One region of the Brevibacillus sp. DP1.3A genome, then DNA from elsewhere that is predicted to be linked to it. Evidence: riboswitches for the same ligand, from Rfam matches in the RefSeq annotation. Region 1 holds a riboswitch; each other region holds the start of a gene.
What was found. A riboswitch is a leader RNA that binds a small molecule or an ion and turns the genes downstream of it on or off. The one in region 1 is predicted to bind lysine.

Region 1 (4,135 bases):
CCCGAGCAAAGACAGCACAGGCAAATTCACCTTCTTCAAGTTCCCCTGACTATTCGGATACGCTCCCAGTAAAAACACGCCGTTGATTCGGTCCGGGTGGTTTGCTGCGAATTGAGCTGCCATAGTACCACCAAGCGAATGTCCTCCGATGACAAACGTTTTATTCGGGTACGCCTTCAATACTTGTGTGGCTCGCGTCATATCACTTACAGCCAAATTCAGCGGCATTCGTGCGAGAAAAACATGGTAGCCGGAGCCTGCCAAAGCACGGGCAATCGGTGCATAGCTCTCCGGTTTGACAAGTGCTCCCGGATATAAGATGAGTCCCGGTTCGCGTGACTCCCCGCCTTGGAAAATAATCCAGTCATTCGTATCCATGACCGTAATCCCCTCACCGCCTTGCATGGCCGTTAACGCTGCCTGATCGGGCTGATATGGCTGCAAATACCATATAGCCAGACAAATCGCCCCAAGTGTCACCAATACGAGTGCCTGAAACCATTTTTTGCGCGCTTGACTCATCCTACCCACCTCGTTTCCGTTCCCATGTATATGCTACTTATTATGTCTCAAACATAGAAAAAACCGTCAGAGACAAAATCCCGACGGTCTTTGGTTAAGGCTCCATTAACCTTTTTCCTTCTGCCGCTCACGAAAACGGCGCACCTTCATCAGGTTTCCGCACATTTTGTCATCACACCAGCGGCGCACCCGGTTGCGGCTTTCATCATAAAACACCCAGCGGCAATCCTCGTTGTCACATATTTTGATTCGCTCCAGATGCTGTGGGGCAAGCAACTCCGCGAAAGAAGCTGCAATTTGTGCCATGACGAGTGACCATCCCTCTGCTTGGCTGGATTGCTTTTGCCTGTAGCCGCCCTCCTCATCTACATACAACACCTGCGTATGAAAAGGAGCGAGAGCCAACACTTTGTTCAATTCCACAAGGTCCTCCTCTTGGAATCGGTCTCCACGGATTACGGCCTCTAGCATACGTCTCAAACGCTCCCGCAATTGCAAAAGAGACGCGGCACACGCCTCATTCATCGGCAGCGGTGCGGTTAGCTTGTATGTCTGCAAAAAGGATGACAGCCATTCCTCTTTCTCCAGACGATTTTCCCCACGACCAGAACCGCGCCAATCCCGCCAATCACTATTTAAAAAATCGATACAAAGCCAGTCCATGTCATCAACTCTCCTGACGAAACCCTTCATTTTTCTCTCTTGTATGACCATACAGGATATGGTAGTCTTTATTTGTAACTATCGTAATTGAATTAACTGGTTACACAATCATTTCTTACAGCTATTATAGCGTTTCATCAATCTGTTTCACAGACGAGGAGGAAGCGTATGAATCGGAAGGAATTGCTTTTGCACGGTTGGGAATGTGCCTATGACAAGGAAGACTGGTATCCACCCTTAAAAGAAGCGCTTGCCGGAGTATCAGTAGCGGAGGCATGCTGGCGCCCTGTGGGAGAAGCAGCCAACACAATCTGGGAAAACGTCAGCCACCTGCTTTATTACAAAGAACGCCTGTTGCATCGTCTTTTGGGCACCGAATTTCCTGGCTCCGCTGTGACGAACGATGATACCTTCACCCCATCCGGTGGTCCAGATGACGAAGACGCTTGGCAAGCTACCCTCTTGCGAATGGAAAGCGTCCATCACCACATTCATGAAAAGCTTTCCTTGCTGACGGATGAAGAGTTAAACCAGATGGCTACCTATAAACCCATTTACCAGGCCGTAATGAGTCTTGTCTTGCATGATGCGTTTCATACGGGACAAATCGTCCAAATTCGCAAGCTGCAAGGCTCCTGGCCTGCCAGACGTTCATTTGAATAACAAAATTTCACATTGATTAATCCCGAACAATCCTTTATAGTTGTTAAATCACATAATTTCATACATGTTATCCTCATCTTTCACGGTGGGGATAGAGGTCGCGGCTTTTATATCATCCTGTACGAGATTCAGAGAAAATCAATGACTCCAGGTAAGGAAAATCCGCCGAAGCTCATATCGCGTCTCTGTGCGATTGGGTTGGGGCTGTACTCGAAAGAGGCAGAACTGTCACGTTTGCATGCCAAGCAAACGTGGTGAGCTATCTTCAGTGAAGGCTTGGTGGGGATTGGATGATACCGCCCTATGCCATTTTTTTGGCTATGGCGGTTTTTTAATTTCCGACCTTCCTTCTCAAAAATCAAGAAAGGTCGTGCAAGCAGCTTATGTCACAAAATCAATTGCAACGTGGTTTAAAAGCCCGACACCTGACGATGATCGCCATCGGCGGCTCGATTGGGACGGGATTGTTTCTCGCGAGTGGAGGCTCGATCCATTCCGCTGGACCTGGTGGAGCTTTAGTCGCCTATCTCGCCATTAGTATCATGGTTTACTTTTTAATGACCAGCTTGGGGGAAATGGCGGCCTTCATGCCTGTTTCCGGTTCGTTTTCGACGTATGCCACACGGTTCGTCGATCCATCTCTCGGCTTTGCTCTCGGCTGGAACTACTGGTACAACTGGGCGATTACCATTGCCGTCGAGCTGTCAGCTTCGGCACTTATTATGAAATATTGGTTCCCGGATACCCCAGCGATATTGTGGAGCGCTTTGTTCCTCGGATTGCTGTTTGCCTTGAATCTCCTGTCTGTGAAAGCCTATGGAGAATCAGAATATTGGTTCGCCTTGATTAAAGTAATAACGGTCATCATCTTTATTATTGTGGGTGTGTTGATGATTTTTGGCATTATGGGCGGTCAAGCAGTCGGCTTCCAAAACTTCACCAAAGGCGACGCGCCATTCAATGGCGGCTTCATGGCCCTGCTCGGTGTCTTTATGATTGCCGGATTCTCTTTCCAAGGGACAGAGCTCGTTGGTGTCGCAGCTGGGGAGAGCGAAGACCCTGCCCGCAACATTCCGAAGGCCATCCGTCAAATTTTTTGGCGCATCTTGCTTTTCTACATCCTCGCTATTTTGATCATCGGGTTGTTGGTTCCATACGATAATCCAAATCTGATCAGTGGCGACCTTACGGATATTGCGATCAGTCCGTTTACGATTGTATTTGAAAATGCCGGATTTGCTTTTGCAGCATCTGTCATGAATGCCGTTATTCTCACGTCTGTATTGTCTGCTGGTAACTCTGGTATGTACGCCTCTACACGCATGCTATGGAACTTGGCGAAAGAAGGAAACGCACCAAAATGGTTCGCGAAAGTAACAAGTAACGGCGTACCGATCAATGCCTTGATCTTGACTGCGCTCATTGGCGCCCTTGCTTTTCTGTCCTCTCTGTTTGGGGAAGGCGAAGTGTATGTATGGCTTTTGAATGCTTCCGGTATGTCAGGCTTCATCGCTTGGCTGGGAATTGCCATTAGTCACTATCGTTTCCGCAAAGCGTTTATCGCTCAGGGTCGTGACTTAAGCGAATTGCCTTATCGGGCAAAATGGTTCCCGTTTGGACCGATTTTTGCCTTCATCATTTGCTGTATCGTTATTTTGGGGCAAAACTACTCCGCATTCGTGGGTGGAATGATTGACTGGTATGGCGTCCTGGTCTCTTACATTGGCCTGCCACTCTTCTTAATCATTTGGCTCGCTTATAAAATCACCAAAAAGACCAAGCTCGTCCCGCTTGAACAAGTAGACTTCAGCATGGATGAATACACGAAGTAATCGAAGAAAAAAATACGGACTTCCGTTATCTGAACGGGAGTCCTTTTTCATCTTTGCCAGCATATTAAAAATGGACCAAAAACAGCCGATAGTATAGGCAAGAAGCAATTGAGATCCGTTTCCTTCCGTTCTCACAACTCATACCAGTCATCTGATAAAAGGTAACCAGATCTCCTGCCATCACGACTGAACATGAATCCATGTGAGGAGAGTAGAACATGCAAATCCAATCGAATACCCGCTACCTACCCCCCCAGCTTCCAACTAACCAACCTGCACCCAAAATGGTGACAGGAACTAGTCTGGGATTGCCCAAGCCCGATACTGTAGACCTTCGTTCACACAAGGCACGCGAGCTACCTGCTGATGCCATCGAACATCACAGCGTCCAATTTTTCTTTAGCACAGAGATTAATGAGCGTTTGGATAAAATTTTCGCAGATAAACCACCCGAG
Region 2 (4,135 bases), 620 kb from region 1:
TCGAAGCGGTGATGGAGAAGCAGAAGATCACGTTCGCTGATACGGTAGACCGCGACATTATTGGGTTTGCTGTGGAAAAAGGCTGGATGTGCATTCAGGTGTTCTATATGCGAAAAGGGAAGATGATCGAGCGTCAGACGACTTCCTTTCCATACTACGGTAGCGAAACCGAAGACTTCATGTCTTATGTGAGCCAGTTCTACTACGACAAGCAAAATGCGCTGCCAAAAGAAATTTTGCTCCCGCAAGAGAGTGAACCGGAGCTTTTGAGTGAGTGGCTGGGCATCAAAGTCCACGCTCCCAAAAGAGGCAAAAAGCATGAGCTCGTGAACATGGCTTCCGAGAACGCCCGTATTGCTTTGCAGGAGAAGTTCGCGCTGATGTCCAAGGACGATGCTCGTACGGTCCAAGCGGTACACAATCTCGGTCACATTTTAGGGATTCCGGTTCCTCATCGAATTGAAGCGTTTGACAACTCCAACATTCAGGGAACAGAGCCTGTGTCTGCGATGATTGTGTTTACAGACGGCCGCCCTGACAAAAAGGAGTACCGCAAATTCAAGATCAAAACCGTCGAGGGACCAGATGATTACGGCTCCATGCGCGAAGTCGTTCTCCGTCGATACTCTCGCCTGCTGAAAGAAAACCAGCCGATGCCCGACCTGATTGTGATCGATGGTGGAAAAGGTCAAATCAGTGCGGCTATGGACGTGCTGGAAAACGAGCTGGGTCTCTATATTCCCGTCTGTGGACTCGCGAAGGATGAGAAGCACCGCACTGCTCAGCTCATGTACGGAGATCCGCCAGAGCCTGTAAATCTTAGGCGTGATAGCTATGAGTTTTATTTGTTGCAGCGCATCCAAGATGAAGTCCACCGTTTTGTTATTACGTTCCACAGACAATCCCGGACGAAAACGATGCTCTCTTCGCAATTAGATGAGATCCCGGGTATCGGTGAGAAGCGACGCAAGCTGTTGTTCTCTCATTTTGGCTCGCTGAAAAAAATGCGCGAGGCGACGGTTGAAGACTTCCGTCAATTAGGGATCGGCGACAAGCTGGCAAAAGAAATCATCACTCATCTGCGCAAGCTGGACACATAGCAAATGTAACTTTTGGAACATCCTCTTAAAAAGGAATTGATCCATTTTTAGACTCATGATATAATCCGATTCAAACAGAATAGTTAGCCTCACTTCCATTATGGAGTGAGGTAGAGGCGCGAAAACCAAGAGTACCACCCTGAGATCGGGTATCTGTGAAGGGGACGGAAAAGGGGAATTCGCCGAAGTGTGGAGGGAAACCCGCTTTTCTCCATGCTGGGTCTGCGTTGAACAAATGCAGGACTGTCATCTGCACAATGACCAATTGTCAGATGGAGAGCTATCTCACGGTGTGTCAATGTGAGTTTTGATGGTGTTTACTGTCAATCTTCGTTGTCCGCGTGTATTGGGAGGGAGGAACCGGTATGTCGAAACAATAGGCAGCGGCAGGTCTTATTCCTTGTCGGTGCCTTTTTTGTAAAATAAAAATGCAAGACTTTTCCTTATAGAGAGAATAGTGAAAAACCATACGATACGAGATAAATACCAACATTGGATATGAGAAAAGGGAGAGAAGCCGCATGGGGTTGATCGTGCAGAAATACGGAGGCACCTCTGTAGGTACCATTGAGCGAATTTTACGAGTTGCGGATCGAATTATCAGCTACAAAGAGGAAGGGCATGATGTGGTAGTCGTTGTTTCTGCAATGGGGAAATCTACTGACGTATTGGTAGACATGGCCAAGCAGATTAGCGCATACCCATCCGAGCGTGAAATGGATATGCTGCTGACCACGGGGGAGCAGGTATCGATCGCGCTTTTGTCGATGGCCTTGCATACAAAAGGCTACGACGCCATTTCTCTGACGGGTTGGCAGGCTGGAATTACCACAGAGGCGATTCACGGAAGAGCACGGATCAAGCAGATTGATCCAGAGCGGATTCAATCCGAGCTCGGTCGTGGTCGTGTGGTGATTGTGGCAGGATTCCAAGGGATCAGTGACGAAGGTGAAATTACGACGCTCGGCCGCGGTGGATCGGATACATCTGCGGTTACACTCGCAGCGAGCTTGAACGCTGAGAAATGCGAAATCTTTACGGACGTGTCCGGGGTGTACACAGCTGATCCGCGAATGGTTCCAGCTGCGAGCAAGCTGGATACGATCTCGTATGATGAGATGCTGGAGCTGGCGAACCTCGGTGCAGGGGTTCTTCATCCAAGGTCAGTAGAGGCTGCGAAAAAATACAAGGTAAGGCTGGTCGTCCGCTCCAGCTTTACTGCCGAAGATGGTACGTACGTTGAGGAGGTTGCCAACATGGAAACAGGAAGAGTAGTAAGTGGAGTTGCACACGATGAAGATGTAGCCAAAATTACGGTGGTCGGCATGCCTGCCAAGGTCGGGACGCTCTCCCGTCTGTTTAATACGTTGGCGGACAATCAGGTGAACGTCGATATCATTATCCAAAGCTCCTATGATGCGTCTGTTACGAACATTTCTTTTACCGTTGCAGCGGATGATCTGAAAAAAGCACTGGATACGCTGGACAGAAACAAAACCGAGCTTGGCTTTGAAAAAGTCGATTTCGAGGAAGGCTTGACCAAGGTATCGATTGTTGGCTCAGGCATGATCAACAATCCAGGGGTAGCTGCCGAGATGTTCCGCGTCCTGGCAGAAAAAGAAATATCTATTAAAATGGTATCTACGTCTGATATCAAGGTTTCTTGCGTTATTCCAGCAGCTTTGACGGAGCTGGCTGTTCGCAGTCTTCATTCGGCATATGGTCTGGATGTCGAGGAAACCGCGGTCGTGCACGGAGTATAAAACATGGATGGATGCTCCCTCTCCCTTTGTTACAGGTAGAGGGGGCATTTTCTTCATGACGCTACTTGTACAGATATACGTATGTCTGAAGGGCTTTCCATTTCGATTTTGCTGAATGCCTCTCTTGCTTTCCACTGCTCAATCATCCCAGCTATGATCCCAGCCTCAAAAGAAAGACTGCATCCTAGTCTCTCTATAGACTGATAGCTAAAAATAGAATGAGTGAGCGAATAGACGATAGTTTGCCCGGTCTCCTCCACGATGTCTAGTTGGCCTAATCCGAGCCGAATAAAAGGCATAATCGGGCCAGTTGCAGATTGGATGGGGATTTGGCGGCCCATATTTTTTCCTATCCAATAGAGAATATGGTTTTCACTGTCACCTAGCAGGGTGCTGGTCAGCGTTTCGCGTAGAAGATGATAGCCAAGATAGGGCATGTTCATTCTTTCCGCATAGGGAATGGTCTCCGGCGGCAACAGTGCTGCAAGCTGATCCTTCTCTTTCATATGTGCCTCCCTCCTGTCTGTACTAGATTATGAGGAGGGGCTCACATTTATGACATCTTAATAGAAAAAATAGCTAGACTAAACAAAGTTATTCTATCAATGTATTTAGTACATTGATTGTCTTGACGCTCTGTGTCGACAAGAGTACAATTGGATTTGGTCAAAGTTTTGCCCAACTTTTTCTCGAATTTTGACACATTCCGACAAATTCATATGATCTAGCAAACGCAGTCTTTTTGTGAACAGCGTCAAGATGCTCTTCATAAAATGATCGTGGCGGTTTTGCTATGTCTAATGGGTGAGGCAATGGGTTAGGATATTGGGGAAAGGTCTATCAAAACGGACGAAAACCGTTTTGGACCGCTTGCGGTGATGCTTGACGTTTTTCACAGAATTGAGAGTTACATACATTGAAAGGGGGACCATTGTATGGCGAAAGGCCATAGCTTTCTCAGTCACAAGCTACACTCACTTCTTGGTTTGTTTCCGATCGGGCTCTTCCTCGTGTTCCACTTGACCGCCAACTATCAAGCGACTCGTGGACCTGAAGCTTTCAACCAGGCAGTAGGCTTCATTGAAAGCCTTCCATTTCTGTTAGTACTTGAATTTGCCTTGATCTACCTCCCGATCCTGTTTCACGCAGTTTACGGTCTCTACATTGCGTTCCAAGCGAAGCATAACGTAGGGAACTTCGGTTACTTCCGAAACCAAATGTTCTTGTGGCAACGCGTTACAGGAGTCATTACCCTCATTTTTATTGTTTGGC
Region 3 (4,135 bases), 3.1 Mb from region 1:
CCATGTCATTCGCCTGGTGCGGGAAGGCTGCATGCCCCCCTTTGCCAACCAAATCAATGTACAACTCAGAAGTGTTGGCAAACAAAATTCCTGGCTTCGTCGCAATATGGCCAACTGGATATTCTGGCGCGATATGCAAGGCAAAAATGTAGTCTGGTCGCCACCCTGCAAACTCTTCACTTTCCATCATCGGCTCAGCACCGCCAGGACCTTCTTCTGCCGGCTGAAAGAGGAACAGCAAATCATCTGCTATCGGATGCTCGGTAAAATGCGTCAGGAGGCCAAGAGCGATCGCCATATGCATGTCATGCCCGCATGCATGCATGTATCCTTCATGAATCGAGCGAAACGGATAGGACGTTTCCTCTACGATCGGCAGGCCATCCATATCCGTCCGCCAGGCAATTAATCGTTTAGGCTTTGTTCCTGCCAGCTTGACCAAAATGCCTGTCCGCCACGTTTTGATCTCGATTCGCTCTTGTGGAAGCTTTTTCAAATAATCGAGCAAGTATTGTTGCGTCTTCACTTCAGCGAAGCCTGGCTCCGGTATTTGGTGCAGGTCTCGGCGAATTTGTGTAAACAAGGAAGTCGTCATGCCCTACGCCTCCTTTTTCGTACCTGATCTTACTTTTAATTGCTCCTCAAACACGGCAAGGAAACGGTCCACATCGGCTTTTGTCAACGTCAGTGGCGGAAGCAGACGAACAATCGTTTTCTGCGTCACGTCAACGAGAATTCCTTCGTCAAGCAACGCTTGCTGCAAGTGGCTTACCTCTTCCGGAGTGGAAGAGAGCGGAATTCCAACCATCAAGCCTTTTCCGCGAAGGGATTGCAGCTGATCTGGAAGACGTGTTCGCAACGCTTCCAAGCCCGACCACAGGTATGCGATGACTTCTTCTACGTGAGCGATGAAGGCTGGATCAAGCAATTCATCCAACACGACATTCCCGAGAGCAGCAGACAGTGGTGATGGTGCGAACGTCGTTCCGTGATCCCCTGGTTTGAACTGGTTCATCAGCTTTGGACCAGCGATGACACCGCCGAGCGGAAGCCCTCCCCCTATGCCTTTGGCAAAAAGGATAAGGTCTGGCATTACGCCTGCATGCTCATAAGCAAACAGCTTTCCTGTTCTGCCCATTCCTGTCTGGATCTCGTCCATGACAAAGAGCATGCCTTCTTGTTCACAGATCGCAGCTACCTCTCGCAAGAATGCTTCCGTTAACGGCACGACACCACCGGAACCCAAGACTGGCTCCATGAGGACCGCAGCGGGCCTTGCTTCCTGGCAAATCGCTCGCAATCCTTCCGTGTCCTCCACATCCAGTTCATAAACAGGAAAAGCCGGCTGAGGAAAGTCTTGATAGACGTGAGCCTGCCTCGTCAAACGCACTGCTCCGAGTGTTCGCCCGTGAAAGCTGTTGCGTAAGACAACAATGCCTTCACGACCTGCTCCCTCGTTCTTCGTCCATTTGTGAATCAGCTTGATCGCAGTCTCTGTAGCCTCTGCACCAGAGTTGGTGAAAAACACTTTCCCACTAATGCTGTTCGCAACCAAACGCTCGGCCAAACGAATAGCCGGTGTGTTTAAAAATACATTGGATATATGCAAGAAGCGCTCTCCCTGCTCACGCAAAGCCTGTACAATGCGCGGATGAGAATGCCCCAGAACGTTTACAGCAAGGCCGGTAAACAAGTCGAGATAGCTCTTCCCGTTCGTATCGTACAAGTAATTTCCTTCGCCTTTTTCTATGGCAATCGGAAGTCTTTTGTAAGAGGAGACGATATATTGTTCATCGAGCGAACGCCAGTCCATGTGCACTCTCTCCCTTACAGCTGACGTAGCTCCTGCTTGATCTCTGTCTTGGAACGAGTTTTTTCATCGATTTGCTTGATCACACGTGCAGGCGTTCCCGCAACTACTACGTATGGAGGTACATCTTCAATCACGACAGCACCCGCTGCAACGACAGCACCTTTTCCTACGCGTACACCTTCCAGAATGACAGCATTTGCTCCGATGACAACATCGTCCTCGACAACAACTGGCTGTGCAGATGGCGGCTCGATAACGCCCGCGATAACCGATCCCGCGCCGATGTGGCAGTTTTTCCCGATGGTTCCACGTCCACCTACTACAACATTCATGTCGATCATCGTACCTTCACCGATGACTGCACCGATGTTAATGGAAGCACCCATCATGATGACCGCATTATTACCGATTGTCACTTGGTCACGGATAATTGCGCCTGGCTCAATACGCGCTTGAATCCCTTTTGTATCCAGCAATGGAATAGCGGAGTTGCGACGGTCGCTTTCTACCACATAATCTTCAATTTTGTCTGCGTTAGCCGCGAGCACTGGCTCAATCTCTTTCCACTCACCAAAAACAACACCAGTAGGACCAGTAATGAAAGCTTTGGAGCTCGCACCGAAGTCGATTCCCTCCAGGTTCCCTTTCACATATACCTTCACTGGTGTTTTCTTTTCGCTTTTTTGAATAAACGCGATAATTTCGTTAGCATCCATCATGTTCATAGTTACATCCTCCTCAAAATAACAGCATGGTAAATCAAAAAAAGCAATGAGTGCATTCGCTATCTCATTGCTTTTGATACTACATAAGCAAATCATAAATAGCGCTCCACAAAAAGACTTGAGGTCCCTTGTGACAGGATGTTCATTTTTCATGAGACACCCCAGCCTGTGCTACGTAGGGGCATAGCATAAGCTTCGGCGCTTTAGCCTTTCTTCCTTCTCCTGCCCCCTGGCAGATTGCGAAAAGACTTACTCTTCTTCGGCGCACCTCTATTTAGAGTATATTATTATAATTTTATTTAACTCTACCAAAATCAATGAAACGTGGCAATAAGAAAAAAGTTATTGACAACGATTCTCATTTTCATTAATTTTATTTGTGAGAATGATACTCATTATCTAATTGGAGGTTTTACGTTTTATGAGCATTTTGATGGTATACGCGAGCATGACAGGGAATACACAGGAAATTGCTGAAGCAATTGCAGAAGGTATTCGTTCAACTGGTGCTGAGCTGGAGATAAAAGAAGTGATGGATGCGAACGCAAAAGAACTCGAAGCTTACGACGGAATCTTGCTTGGTGCCTACACATGGGGTGATGGCGAATTGCCAGACGAATGCCTGGATTTTTATGAGGAAATGGACGATATTGACCTCAGCGGGAAAAAGGTAGTTGCTTTTGGCTCTTGCGACTCCGCTTACGAGCATGTCGGTGCAGCTGTTGATATTTTGCTGAAAAAGGCGAGCGAGCGTGGTGCGGAAACTCCTTTGGAAGGTTTGAAAATCGAGCTTTCTCCTACTGCAAAAGAAGTGGAAACTTGCAAAGCATTTGGGGTATCGTTTGCTGAATTGCTCGGCTAATTGATGTTTCCCAAATACTCTGGCACATGATATACTATCAATCCAACTTTTTAAGGAGGATTGATCTCATGTCACTACATACAGACGAGATTCTCTTACGGCCTCTCCAACAACAAGACGCAGCCGAGCTCCTAGAGCTTCGGCTGCGTAATCATGACTTTCTCCAACCATTTGAACCGATCCGCCCCGCTTCATTTCTGACCCTTCCAGGACAGCAAGAACAGATTTCGCAAGCACAGAATGATTTTGAACGTGGCACAGCCTATGCTTTCGGCGTATTCACACGAGAATCCGGAAAGATGATTGGACGTGTAGCGTTGTCGAATGTCGCACGCGGCGCGTGGCAAAATGCTACGATTGGCTACTTTATGGATCAGGAGTGCAATGGCAAAGGCTATACGACAGCAGCAGTAAATCTCGCCCTTCACTTTGCTTTAATGGATGCTGGGCTGCACAGGGTACAAGCTGCTGTTATGCCTCGCAATCAAGCTTCCATTCGCGTCTTGGAAAAAAACCGTTTTCGCCAAGAAGGACTGTCGTTACGCTATTTGCAAATTAACGGTGTATGGGAGGACCATCTCCTCTACGCTCTTACTGTTGAGGAGTGGTCTCAGTAATTTCCTCGCTCTTTTCGCTCTCACGTAGCCGCTCCAGGATGCGCCGTTTGCGGTACAGCATCATCCCCGCTTCGGCGACATCCTGGACGGTTGAGCGGTTCAAATACGCCCCAAACAA

Region 2: linked by a shared signal. The riboswitch ahead of HP399_RS22475 (aspartate kinase) and the one ahead of HP399_RS25370 (amino acid permease) in region 1 are both predicted to bind lysine.
Region 3: linked by a shared signal. The riboswitch ahead of dapD (2,3,4,5-tetrahydropyridine-2,6-dicarboxylate N-acetyltransferase) and the one ahead of HP399_RS25370 (amino acid permease) in region 1 are both predicted to bind lysine.

What each region holds. Positions count from the first base shown of each region.
Region 1 is NZ_CP085876.1:5,531,485-5,535,619, forward strand. It holds gene HP399_RS25355 (alpha/beta fold hydrolase) at 1-522, opposite strand, end outside; gene HP399_RS25360 (CGNR zinc finger domain-containing protein) at 628-1,185, opposite strand; gene HP399_RS25365 (DinB family protein) at 1,354-1,848, shown strand; lysine riboswitch at 1,933-2,118, shown strand; gene HP399_RS25370 (amino acid permease) at 2,232-3,680, shown strand; gene HP399_RS25375 (hypothetical protein) at 3,899-4,135, shown strand, end outside.
Region 2 is NZ_CP085876.1:4,911,379-4,915,513, reverse strand. It holds gene uvrC (excinuclease ABC subunit UvrC) at 1-1,100, shown strand, start outside; lysine riboswitch at 1,204-1,391, shown strand; gene HP399_RS22475 (aspartate kinase) at 1,622-2,863, shown strand; gene HP399_RS22470 (YslB family protein) at 2,917-3,369, opposite strand; gene HP399_RS22465 (succinate dehydrogenase cytochrome b558 subunit) at 3,799-4,135, shown strand, end outside.
Region 3 is NZ_CP085876.1:2,465,021-2,469,155, reverse strand. It holds gene HP399_RS11335 (N-acetyldiaminopimelate deacetylase) at 1-595, opposite strand, end outside; gene HP399_RS11330 (aspartate aminotransferase family protein) at 599-1,813, opposite strand; gene dapD (2,3,4,5-tetrahydropyridine-2,6-dicarboxylate N-acetyltransferase) at 1,828-2,538, opposite strand; lysine riboswitch at 2,630-2,819, opposite strand; gene HP399_RS11320 (flavodoxin) at 2,960-3,400, shown strand; gene HP399_RS11315 (GNAT family N-acetyltransferase) at 3,469-4,017, shown strand; gene HP399_RS11310 (EcsC family protein) at 3,992-4,135, opposite strand, start outside.